Regions from separate parts of the Achromobacter sp. 1014246743 genome, predicted to be linked through region 1. Evidence: predicted binding sites of a transcription regulator. Region 1 holds the regulator's gene; the other holds the start of a gene.
The links. Region 1 encodes LexA, which represses DNA repair genes until DNA is damaged. Its sites were predicted from a motif close to ACTGTATNNNNATACAGT; they were not measured.

Region 1 (9,713 bases):
GTCGTGCTGAAATCGAAGCTATCGTGCTCGAAGACAACGTCGTGGCACACGTTCTGGACAAGGCCAAGGTCACCGAAGAAAAGGTGCCTTTCGATCAGTTGATGGGGATGGCGTAACACTATGCAGAGATTCACCGATTTCTATGCGGCAATGAATGGCGGGTCTTCGGTGACCCCCACCGGCCTGGGCTACATTCCCATGGTGATCGAGCAGTCGGGGCGCGGCGAGCGCGCCTACGACATCTATTCGCGTCTGCTCCGCGAGCGGCTCATTTTCCTGGTGGGCCCGGTCAACGACGCAACGGCCAACCTGGTCGTCGCGCAGTTGCTGTTCCTGGAATCGGAGAATCCTGACAAGGACATTTCCCTGTACATCAACTCGCCTGGCGGGTCGGTGTACGCGGGCATGGCCATCTACGACACCATGCAGTTCATCAAGCCGGACGTGTCGACCCTGTGCACCGGCCTGGCGGCCAGCATGGGCGCCTTCCTGCTGGCGGCTGGCAAGAAGGGCAAGCGTTTCACCTTGCCCAACTCGCGCATCATGATCCACCAGCCCTCGGGCGGCGCCCAGGGGCAGGCCTCCGACATCCAGATCCAGGCTCGCGAGATCCTGGACCTGCGCGAGCGTCTCAATCGCATCCTGGCCGACAACACCGGCCAGTCGATCGAGCGCATCGGCCTGGACACGGAACGTGACAACTTCATGTCCGCCGAAGATGCGGTATCGTATGGACTGGTGGACAAGGTGATGACCTCCCGTTCGGAAGGCTGACTTCCCGGTTGAGTCCGACCCGCTGCTGCCACGTTTGAGTAAGCGCAGGCGCCGGGCCGTTTACCCGGTCCGGCGCTTCTTTACCTGAGATACGACTACATATGCCTGAAAAAAAGGGATCGGCAGACGCAAAAGTGCTGCATTGCTCGTTTTGCAATAAAAGCCAGCACGAAGTCCGCAAGCTGATCGCGGGTCCGTCGGTATTCATCTGCGATGAATGCATAGACCTGTGCAACGACATCATCCGCGAGGAAGCGCAGGCTACCGCGCGCGCGGCGATTCGTTCCGAACTGCCCACTCCGGCTGAGATCAAGACGTTCCTCGACCAGTACGTCATTGGGCAAACCTCGCCCAAGCGCATGCTGGCGGTGGCCGTCTACAACCATTACAAGCGCATTCGCCACGGCGAAATCAAGGGCGACGAAGTCGAGTTGTCCAAGAGCAACATCATGCTGATCGGCCCCACCGGGTCGGGCAAGACGTTGCTGGCGCAGACGCTGGCGCGCATGCTGAACGTGCCGTTCGTCATGGCCGACGCCACCACGCTGACCGAAGCCGGTTACGTGGGCGAAGACGTCGAAAACATCATTCAGAAGTTGCTGCAGAACTGCAACTACGAAGTCGAGAAGGCGCAGCGCGCCATCATCTACATCGACGAAATCGACAAGATTTCCCGCAAGTCCGACAACCCGTCCATCACCCGCGACGTGTCGGGCGAGGGCGTGCAACAGGCCTTGCTCAAGCTCATCGAAGGCACGGTGGCCTCCGTGCCGCCGCAGGGCGGGCGCAAGCACCCCAACCAGGACTTCGTCCAGGTTGATACGACCAACATCCTGTTCATCGTCGGCGGCGCCTTCGACGGACTCGAAAAAGTCATCCGCGACCGCACCGAAAAGTCGGGCATCGGCTTCTCGGCCTCCGTGCGCGCCAAGTCCGAACGCGGCGTGGGCGAGCTGTTCTCGGAAGTCGAACCCGAAGACCTGATCAAGTTCGGCCTCATTCCCGAGCTGGTCGGCCGCCTGCCGGTGGTCGCCACGCTGGACGAACTCGACGAAGCGGCCCTGGTCCAGATCCTGACCGAGCCCAAGAACGCCTTGCTCAAGCAGTTCCAGAAGCTGTTCGCCATGGAAGGCGCCGAGCTGGACGTGCGCCCGGCAGCCTTGAAGGCGATCGCCCGCAAGGCGCTCAAGCGCAAGACCGGCGCCCGCGGCCTGCGCTCCATCATCGAGCAGGCGCTGCTCGACACCATGTATGACCTGCCGTCGCAAGGCAACGTCAAGCGCGTGGTGCTGGACGAAGGCGCGATCGAAGGCGAGGGCAAGCCCTTGCTGATCTACGCGGACGAAGAAAGCGCCGCCGAAAAGCCCGAGCGCGGAGAAGTCCGCGACGCCGCGGCCTGACGGTTATTTCAGAAAAACCCGTTCTCGTAACGGGTTTTTTTACCTCGGGGCCTGACCTTGAACGGATGGTCCCGGGGCGTGTCCAAGAAAACAAGGGAAACCGGCCGCTGTTTTTTTTGCCGTTTTGTTTATCCGGCAGCCGGGATCTTGAATTTTCGGCTATTGTTCCCATAACAGACGTAACTGACGAAGATGCCCGGGTATACCCGGGCATCCTGTCCCCGATACGCCGAGTCATACCGAGGAACCTCCTATGTCTGCCAGCCAGACCCTGCCTTCCGACCCGATCGACCTTCCCCTGCTGCCGCTGCGCGATGTCGTGGTGTTTCCGCACATGGTCATCCCGCTGTTCGTCGGCCGTCCGCGCTCGATCCGCGCGCTCGAGGTTGCGATGGAAGCGGGCAAGAGCATCATGCTGGTGGCCCAAAAGTCCGCCGGCAAGGATGATCCCACCCCCGAAGACGTCTACGAGATCGGCTGCGTCGCCGGCATCCTGCAGATGCTCAAGCTGCCCGACGGCACCGTCAAGGTGCTGGTCGAGGGTACCCAGCGTGCCCGCATCAACAGCATCGAAGACGCCGATTCGCACTTTACGTGCCAGGTCACGCCGATCGAACCGGATGCCGTCCAGGGCTCCGAAACCGAAGCCCTGCGCCGCGCGATCGTTGCCCAGTTCGAGCAATACGTCAAACTGAACAAGAAGATCCCTCCGGAGATCCTGACCTCGCTCGCCGGCATCGATGACGCCGGTCGCCTGGCCGATACGATCGCCGCGCATCTTCCGCTGAAACTCGAGCAGAAGCAGAAGATGCTCGAGATCGTCGGCACCTCCGAACGCCTTGAAGGCTTGCTCACGCAGCTGGAAACCGAAATCGACATTCTCCAGGTCGAGAAGCGGATTCGCGGCCGCGTGAAGAAGCAGATGGAAAAGAGCCAGCGCGACTACTACCTGAATGAGCAGGTCAAGGCCATTCAGAAAGAGTTGGGCGAGGGCGAAGAAGGCGCGGACATCGAAGAGCTCGAAAAGAAGATCATCGCTGCCCACATGCCCAAAGAGGCACGTAAAAAAGCCGATGCCGAGCTCAAGAAGCTCAAGCTCATGTCGCCCATGTCGGCCGAAGCCACCGTGGTGCGCAACTACATCGATACGCTCATCAACCTCCCCTGGAGAAAGAAGAGCAAGATCAACAATTCCATCGCCAACGCCGAGACCGTACTGGACAACGACCACTACGGCCTGGAAAAGGTGAAGGAACGCATCCTTGAATACCTTGCCGTGCAACAGCGCGTGGACAAGGTCAAGGCGCCTATCCTGTGCCTGGTCGGCCCTCCGGGCGTCGGCAAGACCTCGCTCGGCCAGTCCATCGCCAAGGCCACGAACCGCAAGTTCGTGCGCATGGCCCTGGGTGGCGTGCGCGACGAAGCCGAGATCCGCGGCCATCGTCGGACCTACATCGGTTCGATGCCGGGCAAGATCGTCCAGAACATGTCGAAGGTCGGCGTGCGCAATCCCTTGTTCCTGCTCGACGAAATCGACAAGCTGGGCATGGATTTCCGTGGCGATCCCTCGTCGGCGCTGCTCGAAGTGCTGGATCCTGAACAGAACCACACGTTCCAGGACCACTACATCGAGGTTGACTTCGATCTGTCCGACGTCATGTTCGTGGCGACCAGCAACACGCTGAACATTCCGCCGGCGCTGCTGGACCGCATGGAAGTGATCCGCCTGTCGGGTTACACCGAGGAAGAAAAGATCCACATCGCCCGCGACCATCTGCTGCCCAAGCTGATGAAGAACAACGGCGTGAAGGATACCGAGCTTACCGTCGACGACAGCGCCTTGCGCGACATCGTGCGCTACTACACCCGCGAAGCCGGTGTGCGTGCGCTCGAGCGCGAAGTGGGCAAGATCTGCCGCAAAGTCATCAAGCAATTGCTGACCCAGACCGATCGTGCCAAGGCCGAAGGCAAGACCCTCGAGGTCAAGCCGGTCAATGTCACGGGCGACAACCTGAGCGACTACCTCGGCGTGCGCCGCTACACCTTCGGCATGGCCGAAAAGGAAAACCAGATCGGTCAAGTGACCGGCCTGGCCTGGACGGAAGTCGGTGGCGACCTGCTCACGATCGAAGTGGCGGACATGCCCGGCAAGGGCGTGATCCAACGCACCGGTTCGCTGGGCGACGTGATGAAGGAATCGGTCGAAGCGGCTCGTACGGTGGTGCGCTCACGCGCCCGTCGCCTGGGCTTTGCAGACAGCGTGTTCGAGAAGCATGACATGCACGTGCACGTGCCGGAAGGCGCGACGCCCAAGGACGGTCCGTCTGCGGGTATTGCGATCACCACGGCCATGGTGTCGGCGCTGTCGCGCATCCCGGTGCGCGCCGATGTCGCCATGACGGGCGAAATCACGTTGCGTGGCGAAGTCCTGCCGATCGGCGGCTTGAAGGAAAAGCTGTTGGCCGCTCACCGCGGTGGCATCAAGACGGTCTTGATCCCGGAAGAAAACGTCAAGGATTTGGCGGAGATCCCGGACAACGTCAAGAACCATCTCGAGATCGTGCCGGTGCGCTGGATCGACAAGGTGCTGGAACTGGCCCTGGAACGCCTGCCCGAGCCGCTGGCCGAAGACGAGGCGGTGAAGGAACCGCTGGTGGCCAAGCCGGCCGAGCCGGGCTCGACGGACCCGGTGCTCAAGCACTGATGCTGGCCCGAGAGGCGCTGCTTGCGGCGCCTTCAACAAGAAACCCCGCCTTGGCGGGGTTTCTTTTTTAGGCTTGGCCGCACTGCGGCGTGTCTCGGCGACGCTGGCCGGGCGGGAGCCGTATAGAGAACCTGGAACGGCCTGCGAGGCCAGCCAGGCGCGGTTCAGTGGTGCATCAATGCAGTGCGTGGGTGCGGATCAGGCCGACCGCGATGCCTTCGAGCGCGAATTCCTGGTCGGCTTCGACCACGATGGTGTCGAAGTCGGGGTTTTCGGGCAGCAGTTCGATACGGCCGTGCTGGCGCTGCAGGCGCTTGACGGTGACGTCGTCGCCCAGGCGGGCCACCACGATCTGGCCGTTGCGGGCTTCGGAGGCCTTCTTGACGGCGAGCAGGTCGCCTTCGAGGATGCCGGCATCGCGCATGCTCATGCCGCGCACCTTGAGCAGGTAGTCGGGTGCCTGGGCGAACAGGCTGGAGTCGACGCCGATTTCGCGTTCGACGTGTTCGGCGGCCAGGATGGGGCTGCCGGCGGCCACCCGGCCTACCAACGGCAGCAGCAACTGCGCCAGGCCCGGCAGGGGCAGGGCGGCTTGCGTCGGGGCGGCCGAGGCGTCTTTCAGGCGGATGCCGCGCGAGGCGCCGGCCGTGAGCTCAATGGCGCCTTTGCGGGCCAGGGCCTTGAGATGGTCTTCGGCCGCGTTGGGCGAGCGAAATCCCAGGGCCAAGGCAATTTCGGCGCGGGTGGGCGGAAAGCCCGTGCGCGCGACGGTTTGCCGGATGAGGTCCAGGATTTGCTGTTGACGATCAGTGAGTTTGCTGGCCATGGCGATGATCCGTTTGGGGTCGGACTGTACATATATACAGCAGCATTCTGGGGGACATAACGCAAAAAAGCAAGCGGGTGTCGAGCGCCAGGGCAAGAGACCCATAAATCGCGGGCAATGAAAACGGGACCCGAAGGTCCCGTCTGGCTGGTGCCGGCAGTGCGAGGCGCTTTACAGCACCGCGGCGATGCCCTTGGCGACCTGGTCGATGTTGCCGCTGTTCAGGGCGGCAACGCAGATGCGGCCGCTGGAGACGGCATAGACGCCATGCTCTTCGCGCAGGCGGTCGACCTGGGCCGAGGTCAGGCCCGAGTACGAGAACATGCCGCGTTGCTGCAGCACGAAGCTGAAGTCCTGCTTGCCGCCGTGTTCCTTGATTTTCTCGACCAGTTGCTTGCGCATCAGGCGGATACGGTCGCGCATGGCGCCGAGTTCCTGTTCCCACATGGCGAACAGTTCAGGCGTGTTCAGCACCGTCGAGACGATCGTGCCGCCGTGGGTGGGCGGGTTGGAATAGTTGGTGCGGATGACGCGCTTGAGCTGGCTCAGGACGCGGGTGGCCTGGTCTTTGCTGCCGGCCACGACGGTCAGGGCGCCGACGCGCTCGCCGTACAGCGAGAACGACTTCGAGAACGACGAGCTGATGAACATGGTCATGTTCAGGTCGGCGAACAGGCGCACGACGGCGGCATCTTCCTTGAGGCCTTCGCCGAAACCCTGGTAGGCGATGTCCAGGAACGGGACCAGGTTGTTTTCCTTCACGACGGCGGCGATCTGCTGCCATTGTTCGAAGGTGGGGTCCACGCCCGTGGGGTTGTGGCAGCAAGCGTGCAGCACGACGACGGTCTGGGCCGGCGCGGCCTTCAGCGCGGCCAGCATGCCATCGAAATTCAGGCCACGGGTGGCGGCATCGTAGTAGGCGTAGGTGCCGACTTCGAAGCCGGCGCGTTCGAACAGCGCGCGGTGGTTTTCCCAGCTGGGGTCGCTGATCAGGACCTTGGCGGTCGGCAGCAGCTGGCGCAGGAAGTCGGCGCCGATCTTGAGGGCGCCGGTGCCGCCCAGGGCCTGGGTGGTGAGGACGCGGCCTTCGGTCACCAGGGGGGAATCCTTGCCGATCAGCAGGGCTTGCGCGCCCTGGTTGTAGCCGGCGATGCCCTCGATCGGCAGATAGCCGCGGGCAGCGGCGGCTTCGATGCGGGCGATTTCGGCCTTGCGCACCGCGCCCAGCAGGGGAATCCGGCCCTGGTCGTCGTAGTACACGCCAACGCCCAGGTTGACTTTACCGGGGCGGGTATCCGCGTTGTATTGTTCGTTCAGACCAAGAATGGGGTCGCGCGGCGCGAGTTCGACGGAATCGAAAAGGGTGCTCATGGGACTCTGCTGAGGGTGAGTGGACGCAGTGGGAAGTGCTGTGGATAATGGGGGGTTTACCCTGGGAACAGTCTAGCATGCCTAAGAGCGCAATAGACCCAAGTACGGCGGGTGCCGCAGCCGCGGGTTCGACCACCGATCCGGCCGGCGCAGCCCCCGTTGCGGCGGCGCCCGGTGCAGGCCCGGCGGGTGCCGGATTCGTGGATTTCCCGGATAGCCCGTTTCATCTGTACCAGCCTTACCCGCCGGCCGGCGACCAGCCTGCGGCCATCGAGGGCCTGGTCCAGGGGGTGCAGGACGGCCTGATGTTCCAGACCCTGCTGGGTGTGACCGGGTCGGGCAAGACCTACACCATGGCCAACGTCATCGCCCAGCTCGGGCGGCCGGCCCTGGTTCTGGCCCCGAACAAGACCCTGGCGGCGCAGTTGTACGCCGAAATGCGCGAGTTCTTCCCCAAGAATGCGATCGAGTATTTCGTTTCGTATTACGACTACTACCAACCCGAAGCCTACGTACCCACGCGCGACCTGTTCATTGAAAAGGACTCGTCCATCAACGAGCACATCGAGCAGATGCGCCTGTCGGCGACCAAGAGCCTTCTCGAACGTCGCGACACGATCATCGTCGGCACGGTGTCGTGCATCTACGGTATCGGCAACCCGGGCGACTATCACGCGATGGTGCTGATCCTGCGCGCGGGCGACCAGATCTCGCGGCGCGAGATCCTGGCGCGGCTGGTTGCCATGCAGTACACCCGCAACGACGCGGAATTCACCCGCGGCGTGTTCCGGGTGCGCGGCGAAACCATCGACATCTTCCCGGCCGAAAGCGCCGAACTGGCGCTGCGGCTGACCTTGTTCGATGACGAAATCGAAAGCCTGGAGCTGTTCGATCCGCTGACCGGCCGTATCCGCCAGAAGCTGCCGCGCTTTACCGTCTACCCTGGCTCGCACTATGTGACCCCGCGCGATACGGTCATGCGTGCCATCGAGACCATCAAGGAAGAACTGCGCGACCGGGTCAAGCGCTTTGTCGATGACGGCCATCTGGTCGAGGCCCAGCGTCTGGAGCAGCGCACCCGTTTCGACCTGGAAATGCTGCAGGAGCTGGGGTTCTGCAAAGGCATCGAAAACTACTCGCGGCATCTGTCAGGCGCGGCGCCGGGCGATCCGCCGCCCACGCTGATCGACTACCTGCCGTCCGATGCCCTGATGTTCATCGACGAAAGCCACGTCACCATCGGCCAGCTCAGCGCCATGTACCGCGGCGACCGCTCGCGCAAGGAAACGCTGGTGCAGTACGGCTTCCGGTTGCCGTCGGCGCTGGATAACCGGCCGCTCAAACTCGAGGAATTCGAGGCGCGGATGCGCCAATGCGTGTTCGTCTCGGCCACGCCCGCCGCCTACGAGAAAGAGCACACCGACAATGTGATCGAGCAGGTGGTGCGGCCCACCGGTCTGGTCGACCCGATCGTCGAGGTGCTGCCTGCCCGCACGCAGGTGGACGACTTGCTGGGCCAGATCAAGGTGCGCGTGGGACAGGGCGAGCGGGTGCTGGTCACCACGCTGACCAAGCGCATGGCCGAGGACCTGACCGACTTCCTGTCTGAACACGGGGTACGGGTGCGCTACCTGCACTCGGACATCGACACGGTCGAGCGCGTCGAAATCATCCGCGACCTGCGCCTGGGCACGTTCGACGTGCTGGTGGGGATCAACCTGCTGCGCGAAGGCCTGGATATTCCGGAAGTGTCGCTGGTGGCCATCCTGGACGCCGACAAGGAAGGGTTCCTGCGGTCCGAGCGCAGCCTGATCCAGACCATCGGTCGGGCTGCGCGCAACCTGAACGGCCACGCCATCCTGTATGCCGACCGCATCACGGATTCGATGCAGCGTGCCATGGAAGAGACCAGCCGCCGCCGCGCCAAGCAGTTGCAGTTCAACACCGACAACGGCATTACCGCGCGCGGCGTGCACAAGGCGGTCCGCGAGCTGATCGATGGCATTGTGGCGCCGGTGCAGCACGACGCCCTGGAAGCGGCGGTGCCGGCGGAGTTCCTGAAGGACGAAAAGGCGCTGGCGCGGGAAATCAAGCGGCTGGAAAAGCTGATGATGGACCACGCCCGCAACCTGGAGTTCGAGCAGGCCGCCGCCGCCCGGGATGCGCTGAACGCGCTGAAGCAGCGCGTGCTGCTGGATGGCGCGGTGTGATATCGCGTGGGTATCTAAATGTGTCTGCGCGCTGACAGGCTGCTGAATAGCAGCTGACAGCGCGCTGTTGCAATCGCGTGCTCAATAATTGGACAATCGATTCACGCAAAGCATCTTGCGAAGCCTTAAATATAGTCCGTAACCATATGATTTATAGTTGATATTTAAGGGGACGCATTTGCTCGGCATCTTGGCCGGCGCTACAAAAAAAGCTTGCCTTATCTCGGGTTTTCCCGCACACTTACTCCCATGATGACCAAGGTACTTTTCGTTTGCATGGGCAATATCTGTCGCTCGCCGAGCGCAGAGGGCGTGTTTCGCCATTTGGTGAACGACGCGGGTTTGGGCGATGTGGTTCGCATCGACTCCGCGGGCACGCACGCGTTTCATATCGGCGAGGCGCCTGATGCCCGGGCGCAGGCTGCGGC
Region 2 (9,713 bases), on a different contig from region 1:
CCGCGGCGGCGCCGGCGGCACGGTAGGCTCGCGCGCCGTGGCCAGCGCCACGCCCGACGGCTACACGCTGCTGCTGGGCACGTCCAGCACCAACGGCACCAATTCGGCGGTGTACAAGAACCTGCCCTACGACGCCATCAAGGACTTCACGCCGGTCACCCAGATCATCCGCGTGCCGGGCGTGATCGTGGTCAACAAGAACTTCCCGGCCAAGGACTACGCCGCGTTCTTCGCGCTGATCAAGGGCGCGCCGGGCAAGTATTCGTATGCGTCGTCGGGCAACGGCGGCGCCACCCACATGGCGATGGAATACTACAAATCGCTGTCGGGGCTGGACATGATGCACGTGCCGTACCGCGGCACCGGCCCGGCGCTGAACGACGTCATCGCCGGCCAGGTGCCCATTCTGTGGGACACGGCGGCCTCGTCCATGGCGCACATCCAGTCCGGCAGCCTGCGCGCCATCGTGGTGGCCGCCAAGACACGCCTGCCGCAACTGCCCGACGTGCCCACCTTTGCCGAGGTCGGCCTGCCCGACTACGACGCCGAAATGTGGAACGGCCTCTTGGCCCCCGCCGGCCTGCCCGCGCCCATCCTGGCCAAACTGAACGAAGCCTCGCGCCGCGCCCTGGCCGACCCCGAGGTGCAGGCCAAGTACGCCGGCGTGGGCGCCTACGTGGTCGCCGACCAGCCCCAGGCCTTTGCCGCGATGATCAAGGAAGACGTGGCCAAGTGGAAGAAGGTGGCCGACTTCGCGCATATTTCGGCGGACTGACATGGGCCAGGCCGAGATCCACGAAGGCAGCCGGCCGGGCGCGGGCCGGCGCATGCAGGGCAAGACCGCCCTGGTCTTTGGCGCCGGCTCGTCCGGGCCGGGCTGGAGCAACGGCCGCGCCGCCGCGGCCCTGTATGCCCGCGAAGGCGCGCACGTGTTCGCGGCGGACCTGCGCCCCGAGTCGGCCGAGGAAACCCGCCGCATCATCCAGGAAGAAGGCGGGCGCTGCACCGCGCTGGCGGCCGACGTGACCGACGGCGGCCAGATCCTGGCGGCGGTGCAGGCCATGCGCGAGCAGGTCGGCCGCATCGACGTGCTGCACAACAACGTCGGCATCACCGAAATGGGCGACCCCATCGAGGCCAGCGAGGAAAGCTGGCACCGGGTCATCGACACCAACCTGACCGGCGTGTTCCTGACCTGCAAGCACGTGCTGCCGGTCATGCTGGCCCAGGGCGGCGGCAGCATCGTCAATATCTCGTCGCTGGCGTCGATCCAGGTCAACACCTACCCCTACACCTCGTACTACGCCGCCAAGGCCGGCCTGAACCACCTGACCCGGGCGCTGGCGGTGCGCTATGCGCCCGACAACATCCGCGTCAACGCGGTGCTGCCGGGCGTGATGGACACGCCGCTGATCTACGCGCAGATCGCGGGCCAGTTCGAAGATGTCGAGGACATGCGCCGCCGACGCAACGCGGCCAGCCCGATGGGCCGCATGGGCGACGCCTGGGACGTGGCCCATGCCGCGCTGTTCCTGGCCAGCGACGACGCCCGCTACATCACCGGCGTGTGCCTGCCGGTGGACGGCGGCAAGTCCTGCGCGGGGCGGTAACGGCCAGCTTGCCGCATTGCGCGGCGGGGCCGGTTTGCCACATTGCGCGGCGGGGCCGGCCAGGCCTGGTCAGCGGTGCCGGTCAGCGATGCCAGCCAGATGCTTGCCGGGCCTGTCAGGCCCGCGGCGCCAGTTCCGCCGCCAGTTCCGTGGCGGCGCGCTGCAGCGATGCCACCACTTCCTGCAAGCGCGCACCCGACAGGCGCGAGCGGATCGCCGCCACGCTCAATGCGGCCACCACGTGCTGCGCGCGGTCGAACACCGGCACGCCCACGCCCAGCATATCGGGGATGATGCGGCCCGGGTTCAGCGCATAGCCGTGCTTGCGCGCCGCGGCGATGTCCTCGCGCAGCATGGCGGTGGACGGCAGGTCGGGCGCGGCCGACGCGTCGTAGCGCGCCAGCACCCGTTCGATGTCGTCATTGGGCAGGAACGCCAGCAGCGCCAGGCTGCCCGCCCCCACGCCCAGCGGGCGGCGGTGGCCCACTTCCAGCGTCAGGATCTTGATGGGGAAATCGCCCGTCTTGCGGTCGACGCAGACGGCCTCGTGGCCCGAGCGCACCGATAGAAAGCTGGTGTCGCCGGTGGACTGGGCCAGGCGCAGCACCGCCGATTCGGCGATGGCCTTGATGCCGTGGCGGCTTTCGGCCGCCAGCCCCAGGATGTACGACTCGCGCCCCAGGCTATAGGTCTTGAGCTTGGGGTTGAGCGACAGAAAGCCTTCCTGCAGCAGCGCCGCCAGCATGCGGTGCGCGGTGGGCGGGGTCAGGCCCAGTTCGCGCACCACGTCGGTCAGGCCCACGCCGCGCGCGGGCGCCGCGCCCACGTATTTCAAGATGCGCAGCACCCGGAAGATGCTTTGCGCACCGCCGACGGGGTCCGCATCGCGCGCAGCCGCGGATTTCGCGGGGCTCATCGGACAGCCCTCGTCCGGCAAGACGCTTGGGCGCGCGGGCTCAATGCAGCGTCGCGCCGTCGGGCGGCGTCTGGTTCAGGCCCAGCGCCGCTTCCCAGCTGCGCAGCGGCACGCAGGTCTGCAGCCGCACGATGGCGCGCTGGATCAGGGCCGGGTGCAGCTCGTGGCCCACGTGCGTGGCGATGTCGATGGTGGCATCGCCGTGCAGTTCGTCCAGCCGCGCCTGCGCGGCCTGGATGTGCGACACGTGCATCACGGGGTCGTCGGCGCCATGCAGCAGGTGCAGCGTGGTGTACATCGGCGCGGTCTTGGGCAATTGCGCGTAACGGCCCGAAAAGGCGATCACGCGTCCGGCCATGCCGTCGTGCGCCTGCACCAGTTCCAGCGCCATGATGGCGCCCTGCGAAAAGCCGGCCAGCGCGGTGTCGGACTGCAGCAGGCCGAAGCGGGCCTGGGCCTGGCGCACGTAGGCTTCCAGCGGCGGCATGGCCTGGGCCACGCGTTCGGGGCGATTTTCTTCGGACACGCCGCGCACCGAGAACCACTGGCGGCCCGTGCCGCCGCCGTCAAAGGGCTCGAAGCCTTCGGGGATCAGCACCGCCGCCGCGGGAAACGCGGCGCGCACGGCCTCGGCCAGCGGCAACAGGTTGTCGGGCGAGCCGCCCACGCCGTGCAGCAGGATGAACAGCTGGCGCACATCGGTGCCGGGCTCGGGCAAGAATTCAAGCGAGCGGGAAATCGGGGGAGAAGCAGCCATGTAACGGCTCCGCAAAGGCACTGGACAGGCCCATTGTAAAATGCGCGCCATACGCATTTCGACGCATTCCATGAAAACACCGACGACAGACTCGGGAAATCCTCCGGCCGGCCAAAACCAGTTGCACCGCGTGCTCAAGGCACGCCACCTGACCATGATAGCCCTGGGCGGCGCCATCGGCACCGGCCTGTTCATCGCGTCCGGCGCCGCCATCGCGCAGGCGGGCCCCGGCGGCGCGCTGATGGTCTATCTGCTGATCGGCCTGATGGTCTATTTCATCATGACCAGCCTGGGCGAGCTGGCCACCTTCATGCCCGTGTCGGGCTCGTTCTGCACCTATGCGTCCCGCTATGTCGACGGCGGCTTCGGCTTCGCGCTGGGCTGGAACTTCTGGCTCAGCTGGGCCACGGTGGTGGCGGTGGACGTGGTGGCCGCCCAACTGGTCATGGCGTACTGGTTTCCCGATACGCCTGGATGGATCTGGAGCATCCTGTTCCTGTCCCTGACTTTCGGGCTGAACGCCTTTTCGGCGCGCAGCTTCGGCGAGGCCGAATACTGGTTCGCCATCATCAAGGTGGTCGCCGTCCTGTGCTTCATCGTGCTGGGCGTGGCCATGCTGGCGGGCATCATCCACAGCGACGCGCCGGTGGGCGTGCGCAACTGGGCGGTGGGCGACGCGCCCTTCGTGGGCAACGCCGCCACCTGGGTGGGCGTGGCCATGGTGGTGGCCTATTCGTTCCAGGGCACCGAACTGGTGGCGGTGGCGGCCGGCGAATCCGAAAACCCGCGCCGCAACGTGCCGCGCGCCATCAACCATGTGTTCTGGCGCATCCTGCTGTTCTACGTGCTGGCCATCCTGATCATCGGCCTGCTCATCCCCTACACCGACCCGCAACTGCTGCGCAACGAAGTCGCGGACGTGGCCGTCAGCCCGTTCACGCTGGTGTTCCAGCACGCCGGGCTGCTGTCGGCGGCCACCGTGATGAACGCGGTGATCCTGACGTCGGTGCTGTCGGCCGGCAATTCCGGCATGTACGCCGCCACGCGCATGCTGTTCAACATGGCCGTCGAAGGCCAGGCGCCGGCCCTCTTCAGGCGCCTGACGCGCAGCGGCGTGCCGCTGTACGCGCTGCTGGCCACCACCGCGCTTGCCTGCCTGTGCATGTTCAGCGTGGTCTACAGCCCCAAGGCGGTCTACATCTGGCTGCTCAACTTCGCGGGCATGACCGAATTCATCGTCTGGCTGAGCATCGCGGTCAGCCATTACCGCTTCCGCCAGGGCTACATCAAGCACGGCTACGACACGGCCAACCTGCCCTACAAGGCCGGCCTGTTCCCGTTCGGCCCGCTATTGGCCTTCGTGCTGTGCCTGCTGGTCACGCTGGGCCAGAACTACCAGGCCTTTCTGGACGAGCGCATCGACTGGATCGGCGTGGCCTCGACCTACCTGGCGATTCCGTTGTTCCTGGCGTTCTGGATCGGCCACCGGCTGATACGCAAGTCGCACTGGATCCGCTACGAGGACATGCAGTTCTACGGCCTGGAGGCGGACCGCGCCGCCGGCGTCGGACACGAAGCCCCGCCGGCGGCCGTGCGGCCCTGACCCCGGCCGGAGCCGCCCGCGCGGCCCCGCTGCGATCACGTTATTCGAACGCCGCGCGCGGCCGCTGCGCGATCACGCCGTACCAGCCCAGGCCGGCGTAGGTCTCGTAGCCCGGCGTCACCGAAAACCCCACCAGGCTGTGGTCGGCGTTTTCGTAAAAGCCGCGAGGCCGCTCGTCGTGGCGCAGCACATAGCGCTCTTTCAGCGACACCGCGCCGTCGGACGCCGCAATGACGCGATGCTTGCTGTCGACCAGCATGCAGCGGGTGCGCGACCACTCGTCCTCGGACAGGCCCACCGACTTCACGATGCTGTCGGCCTGCTGGCTCCAGTCAAAGAAAATGCCCAGCACGCCCAGAGGCTTGCCGTGCTTGTCGGCGTCGCGCCGGATGGCGGTGGCGTAGGTGGCGACGTGGGCGCCGCCCAGCAGGCGTTCGCTGTCCACGTCCATGGCCACATAGTCGCCCCCGTCCGCCGTGTCCATGCCGCGCCGGAACCAGTCGGCGTGGGCCACGCTGGCGCCGCGCGTCTGCGGGTAGCGGTCGGGGCGGCCGCTGGCCACCACCCGCCCCTGCGCGTCGGCCACCCACAAGTCCAGATAGACCGTATAGCTGTCCAGGATCACGCCCAACCGTCCGCAGGCATGGCTGGCCGTGGCGGCGCCGGGCGCTTCCAGCGCCTGCACCACCGCCGAATCCGTCGCCCACCAGCGCACATCGCAAGACCGTTCGTACAGGTTGCGGTCCATGGTCTCGATCATGTTCAAGGCCAGGTCGCCCAGGCGCCGGCCTTCGTAGCCGCGGATCTCGTGCAGGGTGTTTTCGCCGATGCGGATCAGGTCGGCGATGGAGCCGGCCAATTCTTCTTTGAGCGCGTCGGCGATGCCCGTGATCTGCTCGGACACGTACTGCACCTGGTTAGCCACCACCGCGAATCCCCGCCCCGCCTCGCCCGAGCGCGCCGCTTCGATGCGCGCGTTCAGCGACAGGTATTTGGCCTGCTGGTTGATATCAACAATGCTTTCGATCTTCTCGTTCGAAATGCGCTCGACGCGACGCGAAAGTTCGACGATCTTTTCCGGTTGATGGGCCATGTTCAACACTCCGTTCATTGGTTGTTGTTGCGTGGGGAGACGGTGACATGTGGATACAAGCAGGAAGCGTGCCAAGTCAGGCCTGGGTGAACAACGGGCGTGACGGCCGCGGCGGTGTCCGTGACGGTCGCGTTCCGCGCCGGATCGGGATGCATGTTTCGCACCATGACGGTGCATAGTCAGGACACGTTCCGCTACGTCCGGCTCAGGTAAAATACTGTATATTCATACAGCAATATTGAATTCCAGGCGGCTTGCCTGGCCCTCCCCACCCCAGGAAAACCGGGTCGTCCGCCCGCCATGCAGTCTCCAGAACACATCCACCCCGCCGTGTGGCGCGCTACCCAGCTTGCCCGGGGCGCCGCCCGCAGCCTGCCCACCGGCCATGCCGCCCTGTCGGCCGAGCTGCCCGATGGCGGCTGGCCGCTGGGTTCGCTGATCGAACTGCTTACCCCGCAGCCCGGCATCGGCGAAATCCGCCTGCTGCGGCCGGCCCTGGCGCAGCTTGAAACCCGCCGCGCCATTGCGCTGGTGCAGCCGCCGCACGCCCCGCATATCGCCAGCTGGATGAGCTGGCGGCTGGATCCCCGGCAACTGCTGTGGGTGGCCCCCGAAAAACCCCTGGATGCCCTCTGGGCCGCCGAACAGATCCTTAAAAACGGCAGTTGCGGCGCGCTGCTGTGCTGGCTGCCCCACGTGCGCCCCGAATCCCTGCGTCGCCTGCACCTGGCCGCCCAGGCCAGCGACCTGCTCTTTGTCGCCCTGCGCCCGGCCAGCGCGGCGCAAAACCCCACCCCCGCCCCCTTGCGCCTGGCGCTTGCGCCCGCCGCGGGTGGGTTGTCCGTCCATATTCTCAAGCGCCGGGGGCCGGTCTGCGACACCCCGCTGTACGTGGGCCTCGAGCCCGGCGCCCTTACGCCTTCCCGCCATGCGCCTCTGGATCGCCGCCTACCTGCGCTGCCTGCCGCTGGACGCCCTGCGCCCGCACTGGCCGCATGAAGACCAGGCCTGCGCGGTCCTCGACCAGGAACGCGTGGCCGCCCTCACCCCCGCCGCCCATCGGGCCGGGGTGCGCCCCGGCATGCGCCGCGGCGGCGCGGCCGCCATCGCGCCCGACGTCGACCTGCTGACGCGCGAACCCCTGGCCGAAGCCGACACCCTGCAAGGCGCGGCCCTGGCGTTGCTGCAATACACCCCCGAAGTCGCCCTGGCCGACGACGACACCATCCTGCTCAACGTGGGCGCCAGCCTGCAGTTCTTTCGCGGGCCGCGGGCCCTGCATCGGCGCGTGGCGGCCACGCTGGGCGCGCTGGACCTGCGCGTCTCGCTGGGCATGGCGCCCACGGCGGCCGGCGCCTGGCTGCTGGCCCACCGTCCGGGGCGCGCCCGGCTGCGCCGCACCCTGGCGTTGCCCACGCTGGCGCGCCGCCTGGACGCCCTGCCCGTGGCCTTGTTGCCGCAGGCGCAGCCGCGCCTGGACTGGCTGCACGACATCGGCTGCCACACGCTGGCCGACCTGCGCGCCCTGCCGCGTGCCGGCCTGCAACGGCGCAGCACCCCCGACCTGCTGCAGGCCCTGGATGCCGCCTACGGCCAGTCGCCCGAACTGCACCGCTGGATCGAACCGCCGCCCAGCTTCTCGCGCCGCATCGAACTCATGGACTACGTCGAGCACACCGACGCGGTGCTGGCCGTGGCGCGGCGCCTGGCCGAACAGCTGGGCGGCTGGCTGGCCGCGCGGCAACTGGCGGTGCGGCGCGTGCTGCTGCGGCTGGACCACGAACGCGGCCGCCACGCCCGCCCGCCCACCGAACTCGAACTGGCCCTGGCCCAGCCCGTCTGGCAGGCGCCCCAGGTTCTCAACCTGCTGCGCGAAAAGCTGGGCCGGCTCACGCTCGAAGCCCCCGTCATCGCGGTGGCGTTGCTGGCCCCCGACACGGTCGACCAGCCCGCTGCCAGCACCACCCTGTTTCCCGAGCCCGGCGGCACCGCGGCCGACCACGCCCGGTTGCTCGACCTGCTGGCCGCGCGGCTGGGGCGCGACCAGGTGCGCCGCCCCTGTCCCACGCCCGACCACCGCCCCGAAGCCGCCAATTCCTGGGGCGACGCGCTGGATGCCCCGCAGCCGGCCGGCCCCCTGCCCCCCACGCTCGACCGCCCCTTCTGGCTGCTTGATCCGCCGCTGCTCCTGAAGCTGTCCGGCCACCGCCCGCAATACGCCGGCCAGGCCCTGCGGCTGATGCGCGGCCCCGAACGCATCGAAAGCGGCTGGTGGGACCCGGCCCTGACCGTACGCGACTACTTCGTCGCCGAAGACGCCGCCCGCGCGCGCTACTGGATCTACCGCGAACGCGACGACGAACACGCCCGCTGGTTCCTGCACGGCCTGTACGCCTGACGGCGCCCCTTCCGCCTCGCGATCCGCCATGCAACCGTTCGACGATTCCCCTGACGCCCCCGATCCGCTCATCGGGCTGCCCGGCTATGCCGAACTGCAGTGCCAGTCCAACTTCTCGTTCCTGCAAGGCGCCTCGCACCCCGAAGAACTGGCCGCCCGCGCCGCCGAACTCGGCTACGCGGCCCTGGCCATCACCGACGAATGCAGCCTGGCCGGCGTGGTGCGGGCCCACATGGAAGCCAAGACCCAGAAGCTGCCGCTCATCATCGGCGCCACCTTCCGGCTGCGCGCCGGCCCCGACGCCGCGCCGCTGGACCTGACCCTGCTGGCGCAAACCCGCGAGGGCTACGGCAACCTGTCCGAACTCATCACCCTGGCGCGCACCCGCGCGCCCAAGGGCGAATACCGCCTGGCCCCCGAAGACTTCACCGACCCGCCGCCCGGCTACGCCCACCTGCGCCACCTGCCCGAATGCCTGGCCATCCTGTCGCCCACCTACGGCGACGACCCCGACCGCATGGCCCAGCAGGCGCGCTGGCTGGCCGCCACCTTCGAACGCCGCGCCTGGGTCGGCCTGACCCTGCTGTACCGCTCGCGCGACGACCTGCATCGCGCCGCCGTCGAACACGCCGCGCAGGCCGCCGACCTGCCCGTGGTGGCCCTGGGCCAGGTGCAGATGCACGTGCGTTCGCGCAAGCCGCTGCACGACACCCTGACCGGCATCCGCACCCACCAGTCCGTGGCACAGTGCGGCTACGCGCTGGCCGGCAACGCCGAGCAGCACCTGCGCAGCCGCATGCGGCTGGCCAACCTGTATCCGCCCGACGCCCTGGCCCAGACCCTGGTGGTGGCGCGGCGCTGCGCGTTTTCGCTGGACGAACTGCGCTACGAATACCCCGACGAAATCGTCCCGCGCGGCCACACGCCCGCCACCTTCCTGCGCCAGGAAACCCTGGCCGGCGCCGCGCGGCGTTTTCCGGCCGGGGTGCCGGCCAGCGTCTCCGAGCAGATCGAAAAAGAACTGGCCCTGATCGCCGACCTGCACTACGAAGCCTACTTCCTGACCGTCTACGACATCGTGCTGTTCGCCCGCCAGGCCGGCATCCTGTGCCAGGGCCGCGGGTCGGCCGCCAACTCGGCCGTCTGCTACTGCCTGGGCATCACCGAAGTCGACCCGCAACGCGGCAACAACCTGTTCGAACGCTTCATCAGCAAAGAACGCAACGAGCCGCCCGACATCGACGTCGACTTCGAACACCAGCGCCGCGAAGAAGTCATCCAGTACATCTACCAAAAATACGGCCGCCAGCGCGCCGCCCTGACCGCCGTGGTCATT

Region 2: a site for LexA is predicted at 6,196-6,213, ahead of imuA (translesion DNA synthesis-associated protein ImuA). Genes of this name have one in related genera too.

What each region holds. Positions count from the first base shown of each region.
Region 1 covers NZ_JCBANA010000020.1:68,431-78,143, forward strand. Annotated here, with positions in the region: gene tig (trigger factor) at 1-116, shown strand, start outside; gene clpP (ATP-dependent Clp endopeptidase proteolytic subunit ClpP) at 121-774, shown strand; gene clpX (ATP-dependent Clp protease ATP-binding subunit ClpX) at 876-2,174, shown strand; gene lon (endopeptidase La) at 2,428-4,878, shown strand; gene lexA (transcriptional repressor LexA) at 5,054-5,704, opposite strand; gene AC6LJ2_RS10900 (amino acid aminotransferase) at 5,876-7,075, opposite strand; gene uvrB (excinuclease ABC subunit UvrB) at 7,276-9,285, shown strand; gene AC6LJ2_RS10910 (low molecular weight protein-tyrosine-phosphatase) at 9,535-9,713, shown strand, end outside.
Region 2 covers NZ_JCBANA010000046.1:9,997-19,709, forward strand. Annotated here, with positions in the region: gene AC6LJ2_RS19300 (tripartite tricarboxylate transporter substrate-binding protein) at 1-775, shown strand, start outside; gene AC6LJ2_RS19305 (SDR family NAD(P)-dependent oxidoreductase) at 777-1,610, shown strand; gene AC6LJ2_RS19310 (IclR family transcriptional regulator) at 1,726-2,526, opposite strand; gene ypfH (esterase) at 2,567-3,283, opposite strand; gene AC6LJ2_RS19320 (amino acid permease) at 3,354-4,886, shown strand; gene AC6LJ2_RS19325 (cache domain-containing protein) at 4,927-5,979, opposite strand; gene imuA (translesion DNA synthesis-associated protein ImuA) at 6,280-6,978, shown strand; gene AC6LJ2_RS19335 (Y-family DNA polymerase) at 6,908-8,377, shown strand; gene AC6LJ2_RS19340 (error-prone DNA polymerase) at 8,406-9,713, shown strand, end outside.